Regions from separate parts of the Alkalihalobacillus phoenicis genome, predicted to be linked through region 1. Evidence: riboswitches for the same ligand, from Rfam matches in the RefSeq annotation. Region 1 holds a riboswitch; each other region holds the start of a gene.
The links. A riboswitch is a leader RNA that binds a small molecule or an ion and turns the genes downstream of it on or off. The one in region 1 is predicted to bind S-adenosylmethionine.

Region 1 (9,859 bases):
GTTCGTCTGGTCTACAAAGTATTTCTTATGCCGCAGAGCGCATTTTGACAGGTCAGGCAAAAACAATTATTGCCGGTGGGGCAGAATCAATGAGCCAAATCCCAATGGGAGGGCATGTTATAGCTCCGAATAGTAAGATCGTTGAGGCTCGTGCTGAATATTATATGAATATGGGGTTAACCGCAGAAGAGGTGGCCAATCGATATAGTGTGAGCCGAGCAGACCAAGATCAATTTGCTTTGGAGAGTCAATTAAAAGCAGCGAAGGCACTGCAAACAGGTGCTTTTAAGGAAGAAATTGTACCGATTGAAGTAAAATTACGCTCTGTAAAAGATAATCGCTTTGTTGAGAAGACGGTTCAATTCGCTCAAGATGAAGGCGTCCGAGCTGATACGTCCATTGAAGGGCTTGGCCAATTAAGACCGGCTTTTCATGTGCAAGGGTCAGTGACAGCTGGGAATTCTTCACAAATGAGTGACGGGGCAGCTTCAGTACTTGTTATGGATAAGGAAGAAGCAATAAGCCGAAATTTGCAACCTATTGCTAAGTTTCGTTCCTATGCGGTGACGGGTTGTGCCCCGGAAATTATGGGATTGGGGCCAATTGGAGCGATTCCAAAAGCACTATCGATGGCTGGATTGAGAAAAGAAGATATCGGATTATTTGAGATTAATGAGGCATTTGCGGCCCAAGCCTTACAAGTTGTTCGTTCTCTAGAGCTCGATATTGAGAAAGTCAATGTGAATGGTGGAGCTATTGCACTAGGACATCCACTTGGGTGTACAGGTACTAAACTTACTTTAACTCTTTTACATGAAATGAGAAGAAAGAACATTCAATACGGCGTTGTTTCGATGTGTATCGGTGGTGGAATGGGAGCTGCAGCTGTTTTTGAATTATGTTAACCAAAACCATTTGAGGGGGAAATAATGATGACTCAGAAAGTAGATTGGCCAAAAGGAGCAAGCTTTTTATTAGGAGAGGTATCAAAGGAATCTATTTATACACCAGAGGAATTAACAGATGAACAAAAAGAAATTGGAAAAGTCGTTGATCAATTTGTAGAAAAAGATGTTACACCTCTTATTGAAGATATTGAAAACCATCAATTTGAGCATACTGTTAAGTTATTAAAAAAGGCAGGAGATCTTGGTTTATTAGCGGCAGATGTCCCTGAGAAATACGGTGGTATGGAATTAGATAAATTAAGTTCATCTGTTATTACGGAAAAAATTGCCCGTGTCGGTGGTTTTGGTTTAAGTCACGGGGCACATGTTGGAATTGGTTCACTTCCAATCGTCTATTTTGGTAATGAAGAGCAAAAGCATAAATATTTACCTGGTTTAGCAAGTGGTGAAAAGCTTGCAGCATATGCTTTAACAGAACCAGGTTCAGGTTCGGATGCCTTAGGAGCTCGAACAAAAGCGGTTTTAAATGAAGCAGGAACTCATTATGTATTAAACGGTGAAAAGCAATGGATTACGAATGCTGGTTTTGCGGATGTTTTTGTCGTTTATGCGAAAATCGATGGCGAGAAATTTACAGCCTTTATCGTCGAAAGAGAATATGAAGGTGTATCGGTTGGACCTGAAGAAAAGAAAATGGGAATTAAAGGTTCTTCAACAAGAACACTTATTTTAGAAGAGGCGTTAGTACCAGTTGAAAATGTTTTAGGGGAGATTGGAAAAGGACATTTAATCGCCTTTAATATTTTAAATATTGGTCGCTATAAACTAGGAGTTGGTTGCTTAGGCGGATCAAAAAGGGCGTTGAAGCTTGCTCTTGATTATGCTCAAGAAAGAAAGCAGTTCAAGACAGCCATTATCAACTTCCCATTAATTCAAGAAAAATTGGCGAATATGGCCACAAAAATATTTGTAACCGAAAGTTCTTGTTATCGAACAGGAGGGTTATTTGAGCAAAGACTTTCCGATATGGAGGATGAATCTGGGCAAAATGCAGCTAAAGCGATTGCTGAATACGCGGTTGAATGTTCGATTGCCAAAATTGCTGGCTCAGAAATGCTTGATTATGTAGCGGATGAAGCGGTTCAAATTCATGGCGGATATGGTTTTATGGCTGAATATGAAGTTGAACGAATTTATCGAGATTCACGAATTAATCGTATTTTTGAAGGGACAAATGAGATTAACCGTCTCTTAATTCCAGGTACCATTTTACGTAAGGCGATGAAAGGTGAATTACCTTTATTAGAAAAAGCAACAGAATTACAAAAAGAACTGCTTATGCTTATGCCAAAACAGATTGGGAGCGAACCACTTGAGCGTGAAGAAGCGATCGTTGAAAACAGCAAAAAATTATTCCTTATGATTGCTGGAACTGCTGCACAAAAATACGCAGATAAGCTGCAAGATGAGCAAGAAATGTTAGCAAATGTAGCCGATATTGTAATTGAAGTGTTCCAAATGGAATCAGCAGTAGCTCGTACGAAAAAAGAAATTGAAAGAGTTGGTGAAGAAAAAGCAAGGAAGTTTATTTTGATGACAGAGTTATATTGTCATGAAGCCCTCAAGAAGATTGACAACCTTGCTAAAGAAACACTTAGCAACGTGGAATCAGGCGATAATCTCCGCACGATGTTATCAATCGTCCGCAAATTGACAAAAGCAAACCCAATCAATGCGATTAAAACAAAACGTGAAATCGCTAAGTTTTTAGTTGAAGAAGGTGCTTAATAGGTAATTTGAGTGAGAACTCCGACCAAAGGAATCTTCGGTTAGGAGTTCTTTCTGTGAGAATAGTGTCTGTATAAGAAGAGCATTATAAAGCGAATAGAAATTCATTGACACATCACATTAATGCTATCAAATGGTTGGCGATTACTTAATACAGCAAGTATAATGAACAGAATTTGTTTCAAATTTGTCGATAAAGGCTAAATTGATTGAGAAAGATTGAAAAACAGTTGGATAATAATTATAATGATTATTAAAGAGGAGTGATTATAAATGAGCCTAACTTTTTATCATTATCCAAAGTGCGGAACTTGTCGTAATGCGAAAAAATGGCTGGAGGGCAACGGAATTGAATTTGAAGCTATTCACATTGTCGAGGAGCCGCCTTCTAAAGAAGTATTGCAGGAACTTTATGTGAAGAGTGGACTTGAATTAAAGAAATTCTTTAATACGAGTGGTCAAAAATATCGTGAACTCGGTTTAAAAGACAAGCTTAAGGATATGAATGAAGAAGAACAATTACGTTTACTTGCAACGGACGGTATGTTGATTAAACGTCCGATCACAACGGACGGTAAGCGAGTAACAGTTGGTTTTAAAGAGGCAGAGTTTGAACAAATTTGGAAATGATACAATCAAGGATTTTCATTTTCTCAAAAAAAAGGTATAGTGTTTAGTAAGAACGTATTACATAACGCAAAAAATATTGGAGGTATTCATCTAATGAGTAATTTACCAAAGGAATTAAAGTATTCAGAAGAACATGAGTGGGTCAAAACAGAAGACGGAAACGTTCGTATCGGGATTACAGACTTTGCCCAATCAGAACTTGGCGATATCGTATTTGTTGAACTTCCTGAAGTTGGAGATTCAATTGAAGCGGACGAGCCATTCGGTAGCGTAGAATCCGTAAAAACAGTTTCTGAACTATATGCACCTGTAAGTGGAAAAGTAGTAGAAGTAAACGAAGACTTAGATGATTCTCCAGAGTTCGTAAACGAATCTCCATATGAAAAAGCATGGATGATCGTTGTAGAACCATCTGATAAGTCTGAGATTGAAAACTTAATGTCTGCAGAGCAATACGAAGAAATGATTAGTGAAGACTAATTAATAATAAGAGCAAAAGGCACTGAAGCTAAGGGATAAGCTTTGGTGCTTTTTTTGATGGTTTAGATACGTTAAGTGGACTTGGCCGGGATGATGTGAAATTAAAGCATAGGAACGCCGACCAAGGAGGCTCCCGGTTCACCCGCAGAACGCGTAGGGTATGGAGCTGGCGGAGTATAGCTAACTAATGTTGCCATTTTTCAGTGGTCTCAGCAATTTGGCCGGTGATGATATGTAATTAAGCATGACGAACCCCGCCTACCTACTTACAATCACTTTTTATACAAGCAAATGATCAACTTAACCCACAATCACCCCTGTTTCCCACAAATCTAACAGTATCAAGCTTAGCAGGAAGGTTAATTTAAGAGTGAGGAGGGGGAACAGAAAATGAATTTAGATAAAGTGGATGTGACGAACAAAATAATCGGTAAATATGAAGAGGGGCAATTAAATCTTTATATGGGTGAGATAAAAATTGGGATGGTGACAGAAACAGATGATGGTCTCAAGCGGAAAATGAGAGAAGGTTTCGTTTTTGAAAATGATAAAATATACCATTTCGAAAATGCTCATCCAGAACAAATAAAAGCTTATGTAGAAAACTGTGATGGCGGTTGGTGCTAAATAACAATAAAAAAGACGGAAAATAATGAATTATAAGACTAAACCGATTATAAAGGTCAGACTACTTGTGTAAAAAAGGTTGACAACAAAATTATGAGCGTGTTACGATAAGTCAAACAAAAATGAACATAACATTTATAGCTCTTATCGAGAGAGGTGGAGGGACTGGCCCGATGAAACCCGGCAACCGTAAAACGAATGATTTCGTTTTCGCGGTGCTAAATCCTGCAAAGCAAATTGCTTTGAAAGATGAGATTAAGGTTAAAGCCTTCTTTTCATCTGGATTGGTGAGAAGAAGGTTTTTTTGCACTTTTAAATTCAGATAATGTATAAATGTTCAGACCTATATTTGGGTAAAGAATAGAGAAGTTGTCAGGAGGCAAGAAACAACGTGATTAATTTAAGTGACATCCAAAAGATTTTTTTTACAAAGGATGGTCCAGTACATGCGGTTGATGGAATTAATCTTCAAATAAATGAAGGCGAGATTTTTGGCATTATCGGGTATAGTGGTGCTGGTAAAAGTACGCTTATTCGGATGTTAAATATGCTTGAAAGACCAACGAGTGGTGAAGTTGTCGTAGCGGGTAAATCATTGTCAAAGCTTTCAAAACCTCAGTTAAGAAAAGCCAGACAAGAAATAGGGATGATTTTTCAACATTTTAACTTACTATGGTCCCGCACCGTTTTTGATAATATTGCTTTTCCATTGGAGATTGCTGGAGTCCCAAAAAAGGAACGAGAAGAACGAGTTAAAGAGTTAATATCACTTGTTGGACTTGAAGGTCGTGGTGGGAGTTATCCGTCACAGCTAAGTGGGGGACAAAAACAAAGGGTCGGAATTGCACGAGCACTTGCAAATAATCCCAAGGTTTTATTATGTGATGAAGCAACATCAGCTCTTGACCCAAAAACGACCGACTCCATTTTAGAATTGCTTGTTGATATTAATCAAAAGTTAGGTTTGACCGTTATTTTGATTACTCATGAAATGCATGTGATTCGCAAAATTTGTCATCAAGTTGCCGTCATGGAGGCAGGGAAAATTGTGGAACAAGGACCTGTCCTTGATGTCTTCCGCAAACCAGTGCAAGATATGACGAAGGAATTTGTCAAACAAATAACTGAACCTGAAGAAACGATGGAGTCACTCGAACATTGGCTACAGCAAGGGATAGATGGTGAGGTCGTTAAGCTTACATTTGTTGGGGAAGGGGCAGAGCGCCCACTGATAACTGAGCTGATTCGCAAATATCAAGTTGATGTGAATATATTGCAAGGTAAAATTTCGAAAACTAGAGAAAGCTCATACGGGACTCTTTTTATCCATTTAACAGGTGATAAAGAAGAGATAGACAAAGCGATTACCTTCATTCAAGGTGAGCAAGTCGAATGGGAGGTGATCGAGCGTGGTTGAAGAGTTTTTAGCTGATGTGAAATGGGATCTTTTATGGGAAGCTATAAAAGAAACGCTTTATATGACAGGAATTTCTGTTGCTGCCTCATTCGTAATCGGGATTTTCTTAGGTTTGATGCTTTATTTAACGAGTAAAGGGAATATGTGGGAAAGTAAGGTTATTAACTTTATTTTTGCATCGATTGTCAATGTTTTCCGTTCGATTCCATTTATTATTCTCATTATATTACTTATGCCATTTACTCGAATGTTGATGGGGAGCATCCTTGGTGCAACTGCAGCCTTACCAGCTTTAATAATAGGAGCTGCACCATTTTATGCTCGATTGGTTGAAATTGCTTTACGTGAAGTCGATAAAGGGGTCATTGAAGCGGCCCACTCAATGGGGGCTTCAAACTTTCGTATTATTTGGAAGGTTTTATTGCCAGAATCAATGCCAGCCTTAATATCGGGAATTACAGTAACAAGTATTTCACTTGTTAGTTTTACAGCAATGGCGGGAGTAATAGGAGCAGGTGGATTAGGACATCTCGCTTTCCTTGAAGGTTGGCAAAGAAATAATTCATCGTTAATGGTGGTTGCAACAGTTGCTATATTGCTTATTGTCTTTGTGATTCAAGCAATTGGTGACTTTTTAACAAATAAAACAGATAAACGATAAGAGGGGGAGAAATGTATGAAAAAATTTGTTCGTACACTAGGAGCGGTCGCTGTAACACTTGCACTTGTAGCATGCGGTAGTGACAATGAAGGTAATGATAATCAAGCTGGTGATGGGGATGATTCAGCAGCAGAAGTAGAAACAATTAGAATTGGTGCTTCAGCAGTTCCGCACCAAGAAATTCTTGAAGCGGCTGAGCCGATTTTAGCTGAAAGAGGAATTGAACTAGATATTGTTGTATTCTCTGATTACATTTTACCGAATCAGGAATTAGAGTCAGGGGATTTAGATGCAAACTACTTCCAAACACCAGGTTATTTAGCTCAACAAATTTCTGAATATGACTATGATTTTGTTAGCGTAGGTTCTGTACATGCTGAACCTATTGGAATTTATTCTCAAGATTATGCAAGTTTAGATGAGCTTCCAGAAGGTGCTGAAATTATTTTAAGTGATTCAATAAGTGATCATGGACGTATTTTGCCGATTTTTGAGGATGCTGGTTTAATTGAACTTGATGTCGAAGAAGGCGAATTAGCAACGATTGATAATGTTTCATCAAACCCGAAAGATTTAAAGTTTGGTTCAAGACAAGTTGAAGCTAGAATGCTCGCTCCATCATTTGAATCAGGCGAAGGTGATGCTGTCGCGATTAATACAAACTATGCCCTTGAAGGAAATGTTGATATTGATCAATATGGAATTGCTTTTGAATCCGATGATAAATTACAAGGAAACCTTTTAGTTGTCCGTTCTGAAGACGAAAATAGTGAAGCGATTTTAACGCTTTTAGAAGTACTTCAGTCGGAAGAAATTCAACAATTTATTCAAGAAAAATATAATGGTGCCGTTATTTCTTTAGTGGATTAATGGGCTAGTAGCTTTTCATAAAGCAGACGAGGAAATTAAAACCTCGTCTGCTTTTTATTATGGCCTAATGGTGGATGAGACGCGAAAAAAGAGACCTACCTCATGCCAGGAGATGATCTCTAACTAGTGGAAGGGGTGGGAGCCGATTCCTGCAAGTGGAAAGGGTAAGCCCCTGAAAAAGTCTCATGCTCATCTTTAACAGGGTAGCGAGTGGAATGTTTGGAGACTCCCGGTTCACCCGCGGAACGCGTAGGGCATGAAGCGAGTGGAGTAAACTAAATGATATAGCCACATTTCTAATGCTCAGAGTTTTTCAGTGGCCTCGAACGCGTAGGGTATGGAGCCAGCGGAGTATAGCTAACTACTGTAACCATTTTTAACGAATAGTCTTTTTCAGTGACCTAAGGAAAGGGCAGGACAAAATATCTTTTTTCGCTTATTTAGAATAATCGACCTCGGGCTATCTCATACTATTGACGTAAATAGGTGAATGGAGGGATAACGATGTCAGGGAGTCAGCAACAGCAAGATCCACAAAGTCCGATTGCACTCGCTTTGCAGGAATATAAAGAAGGAACCCAAAAATTTTCAAAAAAAATGCCTCATATTGCCAAAAAATATAATGCGTTTACAGAAGCATGTTTTGAAAAAGGAAAGCTTACCTTAAGAGAGAAGCAGTTGATTGCTTTGGCCGTAAGTGTTATTGCCCAGGATGAATATTGTATGATTTACCATACGAAAGGATGCCTTGATGAAGGTTGTAAAGAAGAAGAAGTACTAGAAGCAATTGCGGTGACAGCTGCTTTTGGTGGGGGAGCAGCGATGAGTCAAGCGGTCACTCTTGTTTTGGAAGCCTTATCGGAATTCGAACAAAATTCAAACTCTAATTCAAATTCTGGTGATTCTAATCAATCTTCCTAAAGGTTTACGGCGGATAAAAGAGGATAAGGGAGGAAATGAATCGATATACATATAAAAGGAAGCTTATGTTTCGTGCTTCTATTTGAAGGGGATAGAACCTATGTCAGTACATCTAGTGAAGTTTGTGAGATTATATCACTAATGATACGATCATAGATGTAAATAACCGAAGGGATTGATTGATTATTCAACCGCAAAAGAATGGACATTCACCAGAAATGGAAAAGGGATTACAGCAATCACACGGAATGAGCATGGCGGAATATAATAACAGTTTTGAAAAAAGGCTACAAGTGGAGAAAGATAGAGAAAAAGAATATGAAATGACGAAAAAAATGGTCGATTCACTGGACAAGTAATAGAAGCAAGCATAAAATATAAAGAAACAGAGTGAGTTTGAATCACTCTGTTTCTTTCATTTAGAAAACACCCTTTTCTCAATTAATTAAGCGTTATTGATTTTGATGGGGTTTTTTTGGGAATAAATTGTATAGAGGTTTCTCATTATGTTCATGATTAAAAGTAGTCAGATTTTCTAGTGAAATAAAGGGATTTTTTCGTTTTGGATTGTGAATAATTCATTTGTCCCCTATTTTGCTGAACTTGAATTTAGATTAAATTTGTTATAAAATGATAATGAGAATAGATTGATAATGATTCAATTCTAAAAATGTACGCGAATCGACGCGATTAAACGGAGGTAAAGTCATGACAGCACCATTTTTGAAAATCGAAAATTTAAAAGTATCTATAGAAGGTAAAGAAATCCTAAAAGATTTTAACCTAGAAATTAAAGGGGGAGAAATCCATGCGATCATGGGACCTAACGGAACAGGAAAATCTACTTTAGCATCAGCTATTATGGGGCATCCTAAATATGAAATCACTAGTGGTTCGATTCATATGAATGGTGAAGATGTTCTGGAAATGGAAGTGGATGAAAGAGCACAAGCTGGTCTATTTTTAGCGATGCAATACCCAAGTGAAATTAGTGGAATTACAAATGCTGATTTCTTGCGTTCTGCGATTAATGCTCAACGTGAGGAAGGCGATGAAATTTCTTTAATGAAATTTATCCGTAAATTAGATGAGAAAATGGAAGTACTTGATATGGATTCTGAGTTTTCTCAAAGATACTTAAATGAAGGATTTTCTGGTGGAGAAAAGAAACGTAATGAAATTCTTCAGTTATTAATGTTAGAGCCAAAAATCGCAATCTTAGATGAAATCGATTCTGGTCTTGATATTGATGCATTAAAAATCGTTTCAAAAGGTGTTAATGCTATGCGTAGCCCAGAATTCGGTTCTCTAATCATTACTCACTACCAACGTTTATTAAACTACATCACTCCAGATAAAGTACACGTTATGATGCAAGGTCGTATCGTAAAATCTGGTGGAGCAGAATTAGCTGAGCGTTTAGAAGCTGAAGGTTACGACTGGATTAAAGATGAATTAGGAATTGAAGACGAAACAGTTAATTCTTAATCGTCCCCTCTTTTTAGGAGAGGCTTGATCCAATTGGAAGTATCGCTTAATAAGTTTAGTAAATGAACA
Region 2 (9,859 bases), 710 kb from region 1:
TCTTCTTTTTACCAAATCAGAAAAGAGCCTTTGAATGTTAGGATTCAAGGCTTTTTTGTTCGTTGTCTATTTTGACTATATGGAGGAATATTGACTGACACATTGTTCAAGTTCTTTCATCGCCTTAGCTACGTCACTTGGATTGATTTCACCGATTAAATGAATCGATTCATCAGCTTGAGTGGAAGCCGTTGCGGTGATTTGAGTTGCTTCTTCAAGTCGTTCTTCTTGGATGTTTAGTTCTTTTAAAGAGATGGGCAAGGATAAACTTTTATAAAAAGGCAATAATTTAATGATTTCAACGAACCGTTTTTCTAATACAAGTTGGACGAGAATGCCATAGGCTACTTTATCACCATGTAGGACTGATGCGGTTTCGGTTACTTTGGTTAAGCCGTTATGAATCGAATGAGCCGCAGCAATACGACCGTACTGATCGGCGTAGCTCCCAACCATTCCTCCTGCTAAAATAATCGTCTCAGCGACACGAATAAAAGCATCTGATAACTGGTTATTTTCTTGTGCCAAAAGAGCGGCTGCACCGTCCAGTATGAGTTGTTCTTTACAAAGTTTTGCAGCATGATGAGCAATTTGAATGGGAATCGTTTTTTCGGAAAGAGGTCGAATTAAAACGTCTGCCTCATACCATTTGGCTAGTGTATCGCCAATGCCAGCTCTTAAATAGTCCTTTGGTGAATTCAAAATAATGGCTGGCTCAACTAAAACCATATAGGTTGATTTTGGAAAAACTTTATATTCAACAAAATTTCCAGACTGATCATAAAAAACACTTAAGGGTGTCCAAGCTGCACAGTTGGATGCGAGTGTGGGTATTAAAATGACGTCTGTATTCGTAGTATGTCCGGCCGCTTTGGCTAAGTCACAACAAGTCCCACCACCGACCGCAATGATTAAATCGATTTTTTCTTCAGAGATCACTGCAGAAATACGTTTTGTTTCCTCGTGTGTACATTTTTTACGATGGGAAAGGTGAGTAACAGAAATAGGCCACAAAGGGAGAAAGGATTTAGCGGCGTTCCATGATTTTTCCCCATGCAAGATAAGAGCTTTTGTTGCACCATGTTTCTTTATTTTTTCTGGTAAGCTATGTAATACACCTTGATGACATTGATAAAAGTTAGGGGCACCCTGTACTTGGATTGTCTCCATTTTGAACTCCTTTTGCTATAAATGGGCATCTTATTTTTATATTCGGATAATTATGACACCTATCGATGGAATCGTCAATTTCCAAACAAGCTCTTTTTTAAGAAAGTTTTTGGATTCACTCATTAACGCTTTACCGAAATAATAAAATTTGATTGACAAATGATTTTATTCCGATTATTCTATTATTTAAATCAAATAGATTTTATCAAGAGTGACTGAAGGAACAGGCCTAGTGAAGTCACAGCAACCTTCCAAGTGGAGTGGTGCTACCTCCTGCAGAATGGGTGCATTCTGGAAGATAAAGATTTAGTGTTAAATCAGCCTCTTTCTGAATGGAAGTGGTTTTTTGTATTGGTAAGGTTTTGTTATGTATGGGAGAGGTTGAAGATGATTAAAGTTGAGAATTTAAATAAAGTTTTTAAAACAAAAACAAAAGAAGTTATCGGATTGAAGGAAGTTTCGCTTGATATAAAAAAAGGAGAAATTTTTGGAATCGTTGGTTATAGTGGTGCTGGGAAAAGTACATTGATTCGCTGCTTAAATATATTAGAACGTCCTACATCTGGACATATATATATTGATAATGTGGATTTGTTAAGTCTTTCAAGCAAGGAATTAAGAGAAGCGAGACAATCGATTGGGATGATCTTTCAAGGGTTTTATCTAGTGGCTTCGAAGACTGTTTTTGATAATGTCGCTTTTGCGTTAAAGGCTGCTGGAGTGAAAAGTGTGCATAAAAGAAAGGAACGTGTCACGGAACTATTAGACCTTGTGGGATTAGCTGATAAAGCGAATGAATATCCGGCTCAGTTAAGTGGGGGACAGCGCCAACGTGTCAGTATTGCCAGGGCACTTGCCAACAATCCAAAAGTCTTATTATGTGATGAAGCGACATCTGCCCTCGACCCGACAACAACAAAGTCAATTTTAGCTTTATTAAAACGAATTAACCGTGAGTTTGGCATTACTATCGTGTTAATTACACATGAGATGGAAGTCGTTAAAGAAATTTGCCATCGCTGTGCCGTCATGCAGGACGGAGAAATTGTGGAAGAAGGTCAAACATATGACGTTTTTGCTGAACCTCAAAATGAGTTAACGAAAAAATTTATTCAAACGGTCCTTGATTTCGAATTGCCACAAAAGCTTCTTTCTGAATGTGAAGGTACGATTTTACGCTTGCAGTTCCGTGGAGGGATTGCCAGTGATGCTGTCGTATCGGACATGCTTCAAGCGTTCTCTGTTCGAGGCAATATTTTACACGGAAAGGTCGAATACATCGGTGAAGCACCGCTCGGAATTTTTATTTTCGAACTAGTAGGGGAAGAAGAGGAAGTCAAAAAAGCGATTGCTTATTTAGAAGAGCACGTTTTTGTGGAGGTGATTCAAGATGCTAGACGTTAATCGAATCATTGAATTATTACCAGAGATTAATCAAGCCTTTCTTGAAACGATGATTATGGTTGGTATTTCACTTTCAGTCGGTTTAATTGTTGGATTGCCTTTTGGAATTTTATTATACGTAACCGATAAAGGTCTCTTTTTAGAAAATCGTTTTGTGAAGGTGGCTTCGGGAATTATCATTAACCTCGTTCGTTCGGTACCGTTTTTAATTTTAATCGTATTCTTAATGCCTGTGACTGGAATGATTGTTGGAACGACGATTGGACCACTTGCTGCGTCTGTTTCCCTATCTGTTGCCGCGATTCCTTTTTACGCTCGGATTGTGGAGGCGTCTGTACGTGAGATTGATAAAGGAGTCATTGAAGCGGCTGTTGCGGTAGGTGCTTCACCATGGTTGATTATTAAAGAAATTATTTTGCCAGAAGCCAAACCAGGTTTGATTAGTGGATTAACGATTACGGCGATTAGTTTGATTGGATACTCAGCCATGGCGGGAACCGTTGGCGGTGGGGGAATTGGTGACTTTGCGATTCGATATGGCTATTTCCGTTATGAAGATACAATCATGTTTGCGACCGTTATTATTTTAATTGTTTTAGTTCAAGCAATTCAATACTTTGGGGATTTTATCGCAAAATCAGTAGACAAGCGTTAAATATAAAAAATAGAGTGGAGAAGGGGAAGAAAATGATGTTAAAAAATTATTTAAAATCAGCATTGATTATAGGGAGTATGGCTTTTTTAGTGGCTTGTGGAAGCTCTGAAGCAACTACAGGAGATACAGAAAGTGGAGACAGTGAAAAAACAAAAATCATGTTTGGGGCAACAACAGGTCCATATAGTGACATGGTAAATGAAGCGATTAAACCATTATTAGAGGAAAAAGGATATGAAGTTGAAAATCGTGAGTTTACGGATTATGTCCAACCCAATAATGCTCTTGCTAATGGCGACTTAGATGCGAATTTATTTCAACATACGGTGTATTTAGAGTCATTTGCAGAAGAAAATAATTTAGAGTTAACTAATTTAATTGCTGTACCAACTGCACCAATGGGTCTATATTCAAATAAATTCGACTCACTTGAAGACATTGAAGATGGAAGCACGATTGCGATTGCCAACGATCCAACGAACTTAGCTCGTACATTAGGTGTCTTAGCGGATGCAGGATTGATTGAAGTGAATGGCGATGTCGACCCATTACGTGTATCGGTTAAAGATATTACAGCGAATCCAAAAAATCTCAAGTTACCAGAAGTTGAAGCTGGTCAATTAGCCCGCCTAGTTGAAAATGAAGATGCAGCAGCTGTACCTGGAAACTTTGCCTTAGCAGCGGATTTTGATTTAACAGCAGCATTAATCCTAGAAGATATGCCTGAGCAATTCCGGAATGTCGTTGCGGTTAACACATCGGATGCGGATGCTCAATTTGTTCAAGATATTAAAGAAGTGATTGAATCTGAAGAGTTTGAAACAATTATTGATGAGAAATTTAAAGGTTTTGGTAAGCCTGGTTGGATGGGAAAATAGGATAAGAGGGCTTAAAGTTAAACAGATAGATAGTCTATAAATAATGGAACGTCTCAAAGAAGGCATTGGTCTTTGAGGCGTTTTTTTGATTTCATGGTTAAGGAGGAGAATTAGGGTGGAAAATTCAGAAGCAATGGAGCAGAGCACCGGTGTAGGTTCAGACTTTAACTGAAAAGATTGAGTCAAGCTGAGAGAATGTCTCGTTAGGTCAACTTTATTTGCGGAAATAAAAAAACAGCCACGTTAGCATGGCTGTTTTATGGTTAATTTGATTTTTTACGATTTTTAACCGCTAAGAAAATTAAGAGGGCAATAATCCCGACAATAATAATCGTTCCGATGTTAAACCCAACTCCGTAAAAGTAAACATATCCGATTGCACCGGCAAATGCTAAATAATAAGCAAGTGGAATTAACAATCTTCTAATTAACAATCCTTCTTTACCGACAATACCGGCAGTTGCTGAAGCCGATACAACGTTGTGAACACAGATTAAGTTACCTGCTGCACCACCGACTGCTTGTAAGGCAACAATAAAGGCAGGGTTTAAACCGATGTTATCTGCTGTACTAAATTGGAATAGAGAGAACATCATATTTGAAACCGTATTACTCCCCGCTACGAATGCACCTAACGCTCCTACAACAGGGGCAAATAATGGCCACATGCCACCTGCTAAATTGGAAACATATTCAGCCAGAACAATCGGCATACTGGCTAATTCAGTTCCTGCTCCTGAATTAATGAATACTTGTACCATAGGAACAGCAAACAATAGTGCAGGCGCTGCTTTAGCAATCATCCCACTCGATTCTTTAAAAGCTCGGCCGTAAGAATTTTTGTTCATACTATATAGAATGTAGGCAAATAATGAGGTGACCACCATAATAAATCCTGGTAAGAATAATGGTGTACTCGCAAATGATATTTCTGAATCGAATACATTTGTAAAGGAAATTTCTAATGTTTTTAACCAATTCCCAAATGGTAAGACATTAATGCGGGTTACCACTAGGATAATAGCCATGACAATATATGGGAGCCATGCTTTAAAGCCACTTACAGTTGGGGCTGTCAATGGTTCAGCTTTTAACGAACCCGTCCATTCTGGATCCCACTCAGATTCTTTCTTGAAATTCCAAGTTGATTTAGGCATTAAAAATCCTTTTTTCGCTAATGGAATGACAATAGCAAGACCGATTAATCCACCTAAAAGAGACGGAAACTCAGGTCCAAGTAAATTGGCTACAAGCATTGATGGGATCGTAAAGGAGATACCAGCAAATAGTGTAAATGGGAGGACCTCAAATCCAGCTCTCAAATTACGTTTTTCTCCAAAAAAGAAAGTTAACATTGTCACCATAAAGAGTGGAATTAATATTCCGATAATTCCGTGGATAATGGCGACTTGACCACCAATCATACGAGCATATTCGTCCATCGTCATACCTAATGAAGCGACTTCTGCTGCAACATTTTCAGCACCTGCTAAACCACTTTGGACACCAGATAAGATTGGTGTTCCAACCGCACCATAAGAGACAGGAGTCGATTGTAAAATAAGTGCAACCATTACAGCAGCAAGAGCAGGGAACCCGATGGCCACAAGTAATGGAGCAACGATTGCTGCAGGTGCACCCCAGCCAGCAGCTCCTTCTAAAAATGAACCGAATAACCAGCAAATAATAACCGCTTGAATCCGGCGGTCAGGTGAAATATCAATAAACCCTTGACGAATCGTATTAATCGCACCGCTTTGCTTAAGTGTGTTTAATAATAATACAGAACCAAAAACGATAAATAAGACTTCGATCGCTGTTGATAGCCCTTTCATACTGGCAGCTGCAATCACATTGAATGGTGTTTCCCAAACAAAGAATGCAATGATGCCGGTTACAACAAACGCTATAGGCATAGCATGTTTAGCGGGCCAACGTAAAATAACTAAAAAGAAAAAGACAGTAATTATTGGAATTACAGCAAGTAATGCTAATAAACCAGAACCCATATGTAAATAATCCCCTTTCACTCATCCGACTGATCATCATGTGATCGGATGATCAGTTATACAACACGTTTTTTATTATAGCTTCTACTAAACTGTATTTCAATCAATTATTTAATCGCTTTCATATATTTATATGGTAATAATTAGGTGAAGCTTTGCGGGAAGCTGTTTTTTAGGCGGTGAGATTGTATCTGGAGGGAGGTGGGGAGTGAATAAAGGTTAATTGGTAATGAACCTAGCAAGATTGAGAAATGAGGGTGCGAATAAGGGTGGATTGGTAATGAAACTAGTTTGATTTTAAAATTAGAGTACGAATAGCTGAGGATAGGTAATGAAACTAGTCAGATTTCAAAAATAGGGTGCGAATAACCGAGAATAGGTAATGAAATTGGTCAGTTTTAAAAATAAGAATACGAATAATCGAAGACCGAAACCGAAAGTCAAGGGACTAATCAAACGGGTCGTATCAATAAAGTTAATCATTACAAAAAGGGCTCTCAAAAGCATATGGAAGAGCTTTTGAGACGCCTCTGCTGTATAAATTAAAGAGTGATTAAATCATCTCGTGAAAAACCTTCTTCGGATAAAAAGAATAAGAGAAAAGGCAATTAGTGAAGCGATAATGATGTAGACAATCTTGGAGTATGCGTTCATATATACGAGAACAGAATCCCAAGACTCTCCAACTTGGGCTCCAATATTAATAATTATCGTGTTCCAAATAAGTGAACCTAGTGCTGATAACAAAATAAACAAGCTAAGGTTCATTTTCGCCATACCAGCGGGGATAGAAATTAAACTTCTAATTAAAGGCAGAAGACGACAGAGAAAAACGGTCCATGGCCCATATCGGTCAAACCAATCATAAGAACGATAGAGGTCGATTTTCGTGAGGCGAATAATGTGACCGTACTTTTCCACAAGCTCTTCCATTTTTTTTAAGCCTAACAAAGAGCCAATCGAATAAAGAATAACCGCGCCAAGTGTTGAGCCAATGGTCGCAAAGAAAATCACAGCGATTAATGTCATATCTGATTGTGTCGTCATAAACCCACCAAAAGTTAAAATAACTTCAGACGGTATCGGTGGAAATAGATTTTCTAAAGCGATTAAAACCATAATACCGATATATCCTAACTGTTCCATGACAGATATAATCCAATTCTCCATTGATTAAGCTCCTTTTATCATTATGTTTTGTTGACGGTATGCTATCCTTTTATAACTATACGAGGCTTGTATCATTTTCATGAATGATTTGTTAGATGCTGAAAACTTCCCTCCTGTTTAAAAGGGAGTTTTTTATTTGAAAAATAATGGAAGGATTTGGTTTGGAATAAACGAAGTAATAACAATAGATAATTTTAAATATTCGAAACTATTCTATTGGAAATACGTATCTGAGTAAGAAGAAATGAGTGAAGGTGATAAACGTTGAAATTAATTGTTAAAAGTAAATGGATTCTTATTTGTTTCATAATGTTGATTAGTTGTAGCAATGAGAAGGTGGAAGAAGGTGAGAGTTTGGAAGTGATAGAACCAGAGCTTTTTGGCGAACAGTTTTTAGATGGGAAGTTTGAATCGATTTATTACCAAACGAATGAAGCGTTTCAGTTGGCGGTTACGTTAGAACAATTTTTGGAGCTTGGGGCTAGCTTTAATGAAGGAGTAGCGTCTTATGAACAACTATCCCAGTTAGCTACTCAGGGTATGGACGAATACTTATGGGTGAGCGAAGAAGGAGATAAAGGGATACGTGTTTATTATGGCGACGATATGACAATAGAGGGTATTCAATTAACCCCTATTACAATTGGCATTGATGATGATGAAAATTACACAGAAAACATATACGAAATGCCAATCAATGAGGAGATGTACGTGTTTTGGGGAGGGCTGAATGAACTGCAAAATTATCATTATGCGTTGGATGTGCAGCGTTATGCATATGATTTAATCCAAGTGGAAGGCGATCAATCCTTTGAAGGGGAAGGCATAGAAAATGAGGATTACTTTATATTTGGTAAAGAGGTTGTTGCTCCGTTAAGCGGGAAGGTCGTCTCGGTCGAGAATCGTGTACATGATAATGTGCCAAATACGGAGATGAATACTGAAATGCCGCTTGGAAATCATGTTGTGATAAAACATGAGAATGATGAATATAGTGTTCTTGCCCATATTAAACAGGGTAGTATTGTGGTCGCTGTTGGAGATGAAGTAGAGGCAGGCGAACGATTAGGATTAGTCGGAAATTCTGGGAATTCGAGTGAACCGCATATCCATTATCATGTGGCAGATAGCGAAAATTGGCTTGAAGCAAGCTCGCTGCGCATTCGGTTAGAAGGGGAGAAAGATCCTGTACGTGGGGAAACGGTGAGTGGGTTTTGATATTAAATGAATATGAGGTGAAAGATTGTGGTTTATAAAGCCCATTATCGAACTTTTCCAGGGTATGTGTTCTTACTGATCTCCCTTATAATGTTTACTTTACAAATTTATTATATCGAAATGCCAAGTACACATATTGCGTTTGTTTGGTTATATGGGTTTCTTAGTTTACTCTGTTTAAGCCTTTTGTGTTTACGTTTTGAAGTAAACATCAATAAAGAGACCATCGCTTTGACAATTAGACTTTATCATTTGAAAGTTTATCATGCAGCAGTAACCCCAGAAAAAATAAAAATGATTCATATAAAAGATAGTGGTGTCAATAAGAGTGTGTTCATTACAAGGGAAAGTGGCTTTACCTGGCGTCTGATACGTTTTTTGCCTCAAGGAATGGAGTTGGAAATTGAAAGATTTGCTCTTAATCATCAAATTGGTGATTTTGGACAAAGAAAAGGATCATCATGAACTTCACAAAATCAATCATAAAGAGGTGTGAAAGAATGATCGAAATTAGTGGGCTTAGTAAAACATATGACAAAACAGTCGCTTTAGAGAAGGTCGATTTAACGATTCCAACGGGGATTTGTTTTGGGTTAGTAGGACCGAATGGAGCAGGGAAATCGACTTTGATGAAAATTTTAGCGGGTGTACTTAAAGAATTTGATGGAAAGGTTAGTCTTTATAATAAGGGAGAGCCTTCACTTGGTTATGTACCGCAAGATATTTGTTTAGAAGAGACCGTATCGGCTCAAGCGAATATGAACTTTTTTGGACAGGTTTATGGTTTAAAAGGGAAGGAATTGCAAGAACGTCAGCAGCTTATCTTTGAAGATATTGGCTTATCGGAAAGGGCTAAATCGAAGGTGACGACCTATTCGGGAGGAATGAAGAGGCGGTTAAATATTGGGTGTGCTTTGCTTCATTCCCCAGAAATCGTCATTATGGATGAACCGACAGTTGGAGTCGATCCGCAGTCACGTCGTCATATTTTTGAGCTGATTAGAAAGCTAAAGCAAGAAGGGAAGACGATCATCTACGCAAGTCATTATATGGAGGAAGTAGAAGGTCTTTGTGATTATGTAGCTTTTATTGATAGAGGTAAGGTTGTGGAGCAAGGAAGTATTGACGAATTATTAAGTCGTTATGCTGGCTCAGGAGTTTTTATAAAAGGAGAACTGCCTGATGATTTCCTTGATAAAGAAGAGGTCTTTCAAAAAGATGGTGGGTTTGTGATAAAGACGGATAAACCGTTAAAGAAGCTTGCCTTATTGGCTAAAAAATGTGAGGTCGAAGGTGTAGAACCAAATCAACTATCATTAATGCAGCCAAGGTTAGAGGATGTCTTTTTTTCATTA
Region 3 (9,859 bases), 860 kb from region 1:
AGTCAAAGAAGCACTGTTCGATGTAATGAAGTTTTGGTTAGATAAAGGCATTGATGGCTTTCGATTAGATGTGATTAATTTCCTAACAGTGACGAATACATTCCCTGATAATCCTGTTAATGTTAAAGGAGAGCAGATTCATAAATACGATAAAGACCAAGAAGGAATTCAGCATACCATAAAGGAAATTTCTGCGTTTATTCACCAAAATTACAGAGATAAATTCCTCGTTGGAGAAGTTGGTTCTGATGATATTGACGTGCTGTCCCAATACGGTGGAGCAAATAAATTAGATGTTGTTTTTAACTTTAATATAGGAAGCATCGAAACTTACGATGTTAACAAGGTATTCTCAGCATTGGAGAAAACTGAAGAGGTCTACCAAGAAGAACAAATTCCAACCCTCTTCTTTGGTAGCCATGACATGCCAAGGTTTATTTCACGATTCGGGAAAGAAGGAGAGGAAGAAGCAAGAGCTAAACTATTTGCAACGTTCATGTTAACAGCTAAAGGTATCCCCTTCATTTATTATGGCGATGAAATTGGCATGCGTAACCTTATCTTAGACAATATAGAGAAGATGCGTGATGTACAAGGAGTTACAGCATATGAACTAGCAAAAAAGGAAGGCAAAACCTCAAAGGAAGCACTAAGTTTCGCTAATGAAAAAGGAAGAGACCAATCACGCTCCCCTATGCAATGGTCTGATTCTCCATACGGTGGTTTTTCCGAAGTCCAACCATGGATTGAAGTAGCTGACAGTGCCTCAACTATTCATGTTGCAGCACAATTAAAAGAAGAACAATCACTCTTCCAATTTTATAAAAAGCTTATCTCCATAAGAAAAGCTTACGACGTTTTCACCTTTGGTACCTATGAGCAATTAAACATACAAAATGGAGTGATAATGTTCATTCGTAAGTGGAACGAAGAACGTTTTTGTGTGCTATTAAACTTCAATGAAGAGGAAGTAAGTTTTTCATTACAAAACATCGTACTTCATCACTTTTTGTTATCTAATCATCCAAGAGAGAGACTAGACACTTCTGAAATCACCCTTACTCCATATGAAGCAATTATTGCAAAAGTAAAATTACGTACCTAGACATACAAAGGAGCACTTTGGAAGGCTGTTGGCCTTATCATCATGATTTTCTAGAAGGGCTCGCCTCATGAACAGCTCTATCGGATAGATACGGAATAGTATAAATGAATGAAATAAATAATGCGGTTTCTACAAATTATTTGGAGGTTATTATGTATAAAAATGAACCCATCTTTTTGCAACCTATTTTTCAAGAAAGAATTTGGGGTGGAAATAAATTGAAAACGGATTTTGGCTATCATATCCCCTCTAACTTAACTGGAGAAGCTTGGGTTATCTCTGCACACCCTCATGGACCAAGTATTATTAAAAATGGCCCACTTAAAGGAAAAACCTTAATCGATGCTTGGAATGATCATGGTGAGCTTTTTAACAAAAAGCCAGATAATGTAGAGGAATATCCTTTATTAGTTAAACTATTAGATGCTGCCAATGATCTTTCTGTACAAGTCCACCCCGATGATCAATTTGCTCAAAAAGCAGAAGGCGTCCCTTACGGAAAAACCGAATGCTGGTATGTAGTAAGTGCTATTGAAGGTGCAAAACTCGTGCTCGGTCATCACGCTAAGTCAAAAGTTGAGTTAGAGAAAATGATCGACAATGGCCAATGGAAAGACCTATTAAGACAAGTTAACGTTCAAGCGGGCGATTTTGTATACGTTCCAAGCGGGACGATACACGCAATTGGAGAAGGGATTGTTATTTTAGAAACGCAACAAAGCTCAGATATTACATATCGTGTATATGATTATGATCGTACCGATGCAGCCGGCCAAAAGCGCGAGCTCCATTTGGACAGATCTAAGCAAGTCACAACTGTACCACATGTAGATGCAGCTGTTGAACAGACCGAAAGAATAATAGATGGCTTAACGGAAAAAAAACTAGTAGAGGAACAGTATTTCACCGTGTATCATTGGAAATTAAATGGAACGGCTAAACTGCCATTAACACATGATTTTTTACAAGTGAGTATAACGGACGGTAACGGCTCGATTATAATAGATAAGCAGTCATTCCCTCTTGAAAAAGGGACACATTTTATCCTCGCAAATGGACTAACTTCATACGAGCTTAGAGGAAATGCCGAGTTTATTGTCTCACATGTTTAGAGAGCTTTGCTTTGACAGTTCTTTCAAATCCTTTGAAACAGTATTAATATACTAGATATTTAGCTTCCTCCGTGAGCTGCATGCTCTGCGCTTTCTGCGGGTGAAACAGGAGCCTCCGTTGCACAAGTCACTTCCGGGTCTCCCGTTTCACACTCTTCCCGCCGCTAGCAGAACTAGACCTATATCAAACCCGTTTAAAACCCTTCTCATGCTTCAACAGCCATTCTTTTCTCCACAAACCACCTGCATATCCAGTTAAACTCCCATTTGAACCAATAATTCGATGACAAGGAATGACAATACTTAACTTATTTCTACCATTTGCACTTCCAACCGCTCTAATCGCTTTTTCATTCCCAATTGAAAGGGCAATATCTTTATATGAGCCTGTTTGAGCATAAGGTATTTTTGTTAAAGCCTTCCATACTCCTTTTTGAAAATTGGTTCCTTCAAGCAAATATGGAAAGGTAAACTCTTGACGTAACCCTTTAAAATATTCATCAAGCTGCTCATAACAATTGGTTAATACTTCTGGAACTTCATCCTGACTAATATGTTCGACTTTATCCCTTTCAGAGAACAAAATGGAATAGACCGCTTCACCTGTTCCAACTATTTCTATAACTCCAATTGGCGATTCGTAGTCTAATTTATGTAGCTTATTCATACAATGACCTCCATAAATAAAAGGTGGCATATGCGTGCCAACCATCCCAATTTGTTGCTAGCTCTTTGATTTCTTCAATCGTAGGCTTTCGCTCAAGACCTAGTTGATATTTTAAGGCATTATGTAGACCTACATCTGCTATCGGAAAAGCAACAGGATCTTGTAAACATTTCATGATCACATAATCTGCCGTCCATTCTCCTACCCCTCTGAACTCGATTAAAAATTTTTTCATTTGCTCGTAATCTTGTTTTTGCTGCAACATTTCTTTTGTTAGTTTACCATCTGTAATGGCCTTTGCTATGCCGATAATATATTCAGCCTTCCTCGTCGCAAATTGAAGTTCTCTCAGCTCATCTACATTTATACTTATGATTTTCTCAGGAGATGGGAATACCCAGAAATTATCTCCTTCAAAAGTTAGGTTTTCACCAAAGTGCTCGACAAATCGTTTCTTTAAAGTATAAGCAAATGTTAAATTAATTTGTTGGCCTATAATCGCCCAAGTTAGTGCTTCAAATAAATCAGGGATACCTATTATCCTTAAACCATCATATTTTAAGGCAATAGACTGTAAGACCTTATCTTGTTGAGCAATCTGATAAAATGAACGAAGGTCTCTCTCTAAATCAAACCATTGCCATACAAATTGAGCGACTTCTTCACGAATACAGAAAGTGGTACTGTTTGCGGGGAATTCTACTTGAATTATATGTGAGGTACTCCTGATCCTTAATAAAATCAACGCTCCTCTCACTTTTATTAACTTATCTAAATACCCATCTCTCACCTGATGCAAGATTTCTTGCTCAGACCTCTCTAAAAAAGTTAAACATTCCTTAAAGTTAAATTCAGCTGGCGGGTAAATTTCAATTGCCGTTTCTAGGTCATTCCATCTCATTGCTGAAGCTCCTTTGTCCCTTTTTTCGATATTCACTCGGGGTACAATGTTTCAAATGGCGAAACACTTTATAAAAATTGGATGGACTTTGAAAGCCTACCTCATAACATATCTCAAGATTCGTTTGAACGGTGTTGGTTAAAAGATGTGTCGCTTTATCTATTCGTATTTTTTCCAAATAAGAACGAGGTGTCTCTGACATTTCTTGTTTAAATAACCGTTCCAGATAATAGGTACTTATACCAACATGATTTGCAATATCTTGTAATTCTAACTTTTGATGAAAATGATTGACTAAATACGTTATAACATTTCTAACCAATTCAACCTGAGGAGAATGAGCAGATTCTGGCTGACACCTTTTACAAGCACGAAAACCTGCTTCTTTAACTTTTTTGATGTCATAAAAGAATTCCACATTTATTTTTTTAGGTTTCCTCGATCGACAAGAAGGCCGGCAGAAAATTTTCGTTGTTTTTACCGCCGTAAAAAACAACCCATCATATTTACTATCGCATGCAATGATTTTCTCCCACATTTCTTCAAAAGAAAGATTGATTTTCTCTACCATTATCCTCTCCACCCTTTCTAGGTTACTAGTTACATTCTACTCCTCTATTTATCAGGGCGAGTCTTTCTAAACCTATTACATTTAGCTCCAAATTTATTTATTAAAGTTATTATCATTTTATCAAGACTATATTTATTATTTCATCCTCATTCTTGCTCTTATGGTCTTTGTAAATTAAAAAGAGAAGCCATTTTATACTTCTCTTCACAATACCCATTATTAATTTGTATTTTCTAGTATGTTTCGAATTTTTTCTGTATAAATTTCATCTAAGTGTTCTGTTGTATATTCAAAGTGTTTTATACTCGACACTTTAGGAATGTCGCTATTTACAAATTCACGGTCAAGTTCTTCGATGATAAAATACTCATGTTGATTATTCTGAACTCCTCCCGCTTCTGTTAAATCGATTTTTTTGCCATCCGCTAATTCAATTATGTAAAAGAACTGTCCCTTTGAATGTTTAAATGGTATATAAGAATTTTTTCCATACACTCCTGTACTAACCTTTACTACAGCTGCATGACTATATTCTCGCCCTTGTGGATACAAAAATGAATAATCAATAATCTTATTGTTCGTCACAACAGTAACAGCCGAAACGATTATATAAAATAAAACGATATTGCTAGCTACAAATAAAGCATAAATCGATTTTTTATTCCTTTTAAAGAAGTTATCTTTTGAATTGACTTGTTTAATCCCCTTTTTCTTCCTAAAGCGTTTCTGCAAAAAATAGAACATAATAAAAAATAGATACAGTTCATAAATCAAAACAAATATTGAAGCTGGATAATTAAATGTCCATATTATATAGTCTGTCGGCACAAACAACCTTTTTTGAATAGCTCCAATTAAAAAATATATCCCTATGGTTAATAGAACTATAGCCATTATCATAAAAATATATAAGCCAATTTTTAAAAAAATTTTCAAGAAAACAACCCCTTCATACAAAACCTAACGATTAAAAATACCGCTCATCATTTTACTATATTCCCTAAATATGGTCATTACAGGTCAACAAAAGACTCTAAAGGAAATTTACGAACTAAAAAAAGCGGCAAAGACAATGAACTGTACTTTGACGCTTCAATCACTCTTATTAAAAAGAACCTCACTCTATGCTTGCTTTAACATACGAGGATTTCTTTTTGAATCTGTTTGGTTATTATCGTTTAAGCCGAGCGACTCCGCTGTGGAAGTGTGAATTTCTTCTAGAAGCTCAGGGTTATCCATTAATGTCACACCATAAGATGGAATCATTTCTTTTATTTTCGGTTCCCACTCTTTCATATGTTGCGGGAAACATTTTTCAATGACTTCAAGCATAACATGGACGGCAGTGGAAGCACCTGGAGAAGCCCCTAATAAGGCGGCAATCGAACCATCTTCAGCACTAATGACTTCGGTTCCAAATTGAAGCGTTCCTTTTCCATCAGCTTCCGTGTCTTTGATCACTTGCACACGTTGACCAGCAACTACTAAATCCCAATCATCACTTTTAGCGTTCGGGACAAACTCACGTAACTCTTCCATCCGTTGTTCTTTTGATAACATCACTTGCTGAATCAAGTATTTCGTTAATGACATATTCTTGGCTCCGGCCGCCAACATCGTAACCAAATTATCTGGTTTTACCGATGTTAACAGATCAAAGACCGACCCATATTTTAAAAACTTAGGTGAAAAACCAGCAAACGGTCCGAAGAGCAACATTTTTTTATTGTCGATAAAACGTGTATCCAGATGTGGGACAGACATTGGTGGTGCACCAACTTTAGCTTTCCCATATACTTTGGCATGATGCTGCTCTGACACATCTGGATTATTACAGACCATAAAAATTCCACTTACCGGGAAACCTCCAATATGCTTGCCTTCAGGAATACCCGATTTTTGTAATAAATGCAGGCTTCCTCCGCCGCCACCGATAAAGACAAATTTGGCTGTATGACGGTCAAGAGAACCGCTTTCATGATTCCGTACTTTTAATTCCCACAAGCCATCGCTCGTACGTTTTATATCTGTGACACTATGTTTATAGTTCATCTCGACACTTTGCTTCTCTAATTGATCAAACATCTTACGCGTTAAAGCTCCAAAATTGACATCTGTTCCAGAATCAATTTTTGTGGCCGCGATCACTTCATCCGATGGACGGTCATTCATAATAAGCGGAATCCATTCCATCAGCTTTTCCGCATCATCAGAAAATTCCATTCCCTTAAATAAAGGATTTTCTGAAAGCGCTTTAAAACGTCTCTTTAAAAAATCCACATTTTGTTGCTCTTGTACTAAACTCATATGAGGCAATAATCTGATAAAATCCTCTGGATTCTGAATCAGATTATGATTAACAAGATTAGACCAAAACTGCATAGAAACTTGAAACTGTTCATTAATTTTTATCGCTTTGCTAATGTCGACAGATCCATCCGGATTTTCACTCGTGTAATTAAGCTCACACAGTGCTGCATGCCCTGTTCCTGCATTATTCCATTCATTAGAGCTTTCCTCTCCTGCGTTTGAAAGCTTCTCAAATACTGTTATTTTCCAATCCGGTACTAATTCTTTCAGAAGTATCCCCAAAGTCGCACTCATGACTCCGGCACCAATTAATATAACGTCCGTTGTATTTTGTTTGTTCGTCATGTTTTCCTTCCTTATACGTTAAAATTCGCAGAAAGAATGTAAAACACTAGGTGTCCCACATCATTTCTAGATTAATTACCTAATCATATTGTATCACTATTGTTAGAAATTTAAAATATTTCTTGCGTTTTTACACAGAGTAAAAGTTTGTAAATACAGAAGTAATATGCGGTATGTTTATTATATATTTTCAATACATGGGAACAAACCCATAGCCAAATGAGAAAAATGGCTTAGTCTATATCATCGTCATCTTATTTTTAAATTTTTGTTGACTTTTTCACACAATCCCTCTAAGATAAAAATTAATTCTTGTAACAATTGAATAGCTATACATCATTTTCTTATCAAGAGAGATCGAGGGAAAGGCCCTATGACGTCTCGGCAACAGATTCTATATTAGAAAACTGTGCCAACTCCTACAAATGCTTAGGCATTTGAAAGATGAGAAAAAGATCGTTTCTTTTTATAGAATCCTTCTTTTTCTTATTTTTTGAGAAAAGGAGGGATTTTTTTGTTGGGTATTTTTATTAGGTGTTGTTATAAAATAGGTTGTTCATTTTCGAATCTAGTTTAGAAAGTTCGATGGATGCATCATTGTCTACAAAGAATTGAAGAACTCTTCAGGAGGTCAACACATGATTGAATTTATTGATGTTTCCAAGACTTTTATTCTCGGAAAACGAGAAGTCCATGCCGTTAAGAATGTTTCCCTATCGATTAACAAAGGGGAAATCTTCGGAATTATTGGCTTCAGCGGAGCAGGAAAAAGCACACTACTTCGCTTAGTAAACATGCTTGAACGTCCCACTTCTGGCACTGTTTTTATCCAAGATATAGATGTCAGTAAGCTATCTTCTAAGGACTTACGAACAAGACGACGTAATATTGGGATGATTTTTCAAAACTTTAACTTATTTAACTCACGTACAGTAGCTGGGAACATTGCCTACCCATTGAAATTGGCTGGTGTTCCCAAAAAAGAAGTCAATGAACGTGTAACAGAATTATTGAATTTTGTTGGACTTGCCGATAAAGCAAAAGATTTCCCCGATCAACTGTCGGGCGGACAAAAACAACGAGTCGGTATCGCAAGAGCTCTTGCCACTTCACCAGATATTCTTATCTGTGATGAAGCAACTTCTGCACTCGATCCAGAAACGACTGCTGAGATTTTAAAGTTGTTAAAAAAAGTAAACCGAGATTTTGGGATCACGATTTTATTAATCACCCATGAAATGCATGTTATCCAATCGATTTGTGACAAAGTAGCGATTATGGAAAACGGAGAAGTCATTGAAGCTGGAAGTGTGTTTGATACGTTCACTGATCCACAACATCCAACAACCCAGCGATTCATTCAATCGGTTCAACAAGACTTACCATCTAAAACTATTTTAGAAAAGTGGCGAACACGAGGTGGTGGGAAATTGTATCGAATCATCTTTAAAGGAGATGTTTCCAATGAGCCCGTTCTATCAACAGTTACTAAAGAACACGGTGTTGATTTTAATATCGTCTACGGTTCAGTGCGAGAGCTACAAGAAAAGCTGTTTGGAAACTTAATCATCTCCTTTATTGGAGAACAGACAGCGATTCAAAACGTATTAAATACACTAAAATCTATCGTGGAACTTGAGGAGGTAACAGAACATGAATGTTGATTGGACCACTTTTTGGCCCCGAATATTAGAAGGTACTGGGGAAACACTCATCATGGTCATCGCCACTCTCATTTTTGGCTCCATCATTGGAATCACGTTTGGACTGCTTCTCTTTGTCACGAGAGAAAATAATATTTTAGAAAATAAAATCGTCTTTCAAGTATTAAATATCATCATTAATATTATTCGCCCCATTCCATTTATCATCTTCTTAGTTGCCATCTCGCAACTTACTAGACTAGTAATGGGGACGACAATCGGAACGGCAGCAGCTATCTTTCCAATGACCATTGTCGCAAGCTTTACGATTGCCCGAGTCGTCGAAAACAACTTAGTCAGCATTGATCCTGGTGTCATTGAAGCCGCACAAGCGATGGGTGCTAGCCCGCTTCGCATCATTTTCACTGTTTTGATTCCTGAAGCACTCGGACCGCTCGTTTTAGGCCTTACTTTCGTAACAGTCATGCTCATCGATTTCTCAGCCGTTGCTGGAACAGTCGGTGGTGGTGGTCTTGGACATATCGCAATGACTTACGGCTACCAACGATTCGATGGAAGTGTCATGCTAGTAACGGTTTTAATTTTGATTATCTTGGTACAAGTGGCCCAATGGATTGGAAATACCCTTTCGAAAAAAATTATGCGTCGTTAATCTACGCCAAAAAATAAAGAAATTTAAATTATGAGGAGTTGTTTTGAAATGAAGAAATTTTCGATTTTATGTTTGACTATATTAACTGTTTTAGTGCTTGCTGCTTGTGGTAGTAATACGAGTGGTGCAGATAGTAGTGATGATGAACCCATCAAAGTGAAAATTGGGGTAAATGGTTCAGACGGTGCTCAGTGGCCGATTTTAAAAGAGAAAGCCGCTAAAGAAGGAATTGAAATTGAACTCATTGAATTTGCCGATTATACCTTGCCGAACAATGCGTTAGCACATGGAGAAATTGACATTAACGCTTTCCAACATATCGCGTTCCTTGGACAATATGTCAAAGAAAGTGGTGAAGACATTTTACCAATTGGTTCGACAATGTTTGCACCTATGGGTCTGTACTCAGAAAAGATTGAAGACATTTCCGAACTTAAAGAGGGTGATAAAATTGCGATCCCAGATGATCCTTCTAACCAAGCTCGAGCACTCCGTCTCTTGGAAAGTACCGATTTAATTAAACTGGCAGATG

Region 2: linked by a shared signal. The riboswitch ahead of AA0017_RS20420 (methionine ABC transporter ATP-binding protein) and the one ahead of AA0017_RS00795 (methionine ABC transporter ATP-binding protein) in region 1 are both predicted to bind S-adenosylmethionine.
Region 3: linked by a shared signal. The riboswitch ahead of AA0017_RS19825 (methionine ABC transporter ATP-binding protein) and the one ahead of AA0017_RS00795 (methionine ABC transporter ATP-binding protein) in region 1 are both predicted to bind S-adenosylmethionine.

The regions. Positions count from the first base shown of each region.
Region 1 is NZ_CP154853.1:176,486-186,344, forward strand. Features, by position in the region: gene AA0017_RS00770 (acetyl-CoA C-acetyltransferase) at 1-905, shown strand, start outside; gene AA0017_RS00775 (acyl-CoA dehydrogenase family protein) at 933-2,696, shown strand; gene AA0017_RS00780 (arsenate reductase family protein) at 2,970-3,326, shown strand; gene gcvH (glycine cleavage system protein GcvH) at 3,420-3,806, shown strand; gene AA0017_RS00790 (YusG family protein) at 4,197-4,433, shown strand; SAM riboswitch class I at 4,575-4,689, shown strand; gene AA0017_RS00795 (methionine ABC transporter ATP-binding protein) at 4,825-5,850, shown strand; gene AA0017_RS00800 (methionine ABC transporter permease) at 5,912-6,511, shown strand; gene AA0017_RS00805 (MetQ/NlpA family ABC transporter substrate-binding protein) at 6,527-7,381, shown strand; gene AA0017_RS00810 (carboxymuconolactone decarboxylase family protein) at 7,886-8,302, shown strand; gene AA0017_RS00815 (hypothetical protein) at 8,482-8,661, shown strand; gene sufC (Fe-S cluster assembly ATPase SufC) at 9,011-9,790, shown strand.
Region 2 is NZ_CP154853.1:4,354,597-4,364,455, forward strand. Features, by position in the region: gene eutH (ethanolamine utilization protein EutH) at 1-34, shown strand, start outside; gene AA0017_RS20415 (iron-containing alcohol dehydrogenase family protein) at 76-1,170, opposite strand; SAM riboswitch class I at 1,370-1,475, shown strand; gene AA0017_RS20420 (methionine ABC transporter ATP-binding protein) at 1,558-2,574, shown strand; gene AA0017_RS20425 (methionine ABC transporter permease) at 2,561-3,229, shown strand; gene AA0017_RS20430 (MetQ/NlpA family ABC transporter substrate-binding protein) at 3,265-4,107, shown strand; gene AA0017_RS20435 (L-lactate permease) at 4,371-6,116, opposite strand; gene AA0017_RS20440 (DedA family protein) at 6,675-7,286, opposite strand; gene AA0017_RS20445 (M23 family metallopeptidase) at 7,551-8,504, shown strand; gene AA0017_RS20450 (hypothetical protein) at 8,532-8,969, shown strand; gene AA0017_RS20455 (ABC transporter ATP-binding protein) at 9,005-9,859, shown strand, end outside.
Region 3 is NZ_CP154853.1:4,207,283-4,217,141, reverse strand. Features, by position in the region: gene AA0017_RS19860 (glycoside hydrolase family 13 protein) at 1-1,105, shown strand, start outside; gene manA (mannose-6-phosphate isomerase, class I) at 1,258-2,217, shown strand; gene AA0017_RS19850 (methylated-DNA--[protein]-cysteine S-methyltransferase) at 2,402-2,884, opposite strand; gene AA0017_RS19845 (DNA-3-methyladenine glycosylase family protein) at 2,877-3,785, opposite strand; gene AA0017_RS19840 (bifunctional transcriptional activator/DNA repair enzyme AdaA) at 3,772-4,356, opposite strand; gene AA0017_RS19835 (hypothetical protein) at 4,576-5,184, opposite strand; gene AA0017_RS19830 (malate:quinone oxidoreductase) at 5,479-7,011, opposite strand; SAM riboswitch class I at 7,353-7,462, shown strand; gene AA0017_RS19825 (methionine ABC transporter ATP-binding protein) at 7,650-8,675, shown strand; gene AA0017_RS19820 (methionine ABC transporter permease) at 8,665-9,327, shown strand; gene AA0017_RS19815 (MetQ/NlpA family ABC transporter substrate-binding protein) at 9,376-9,859, shown strand, end outside.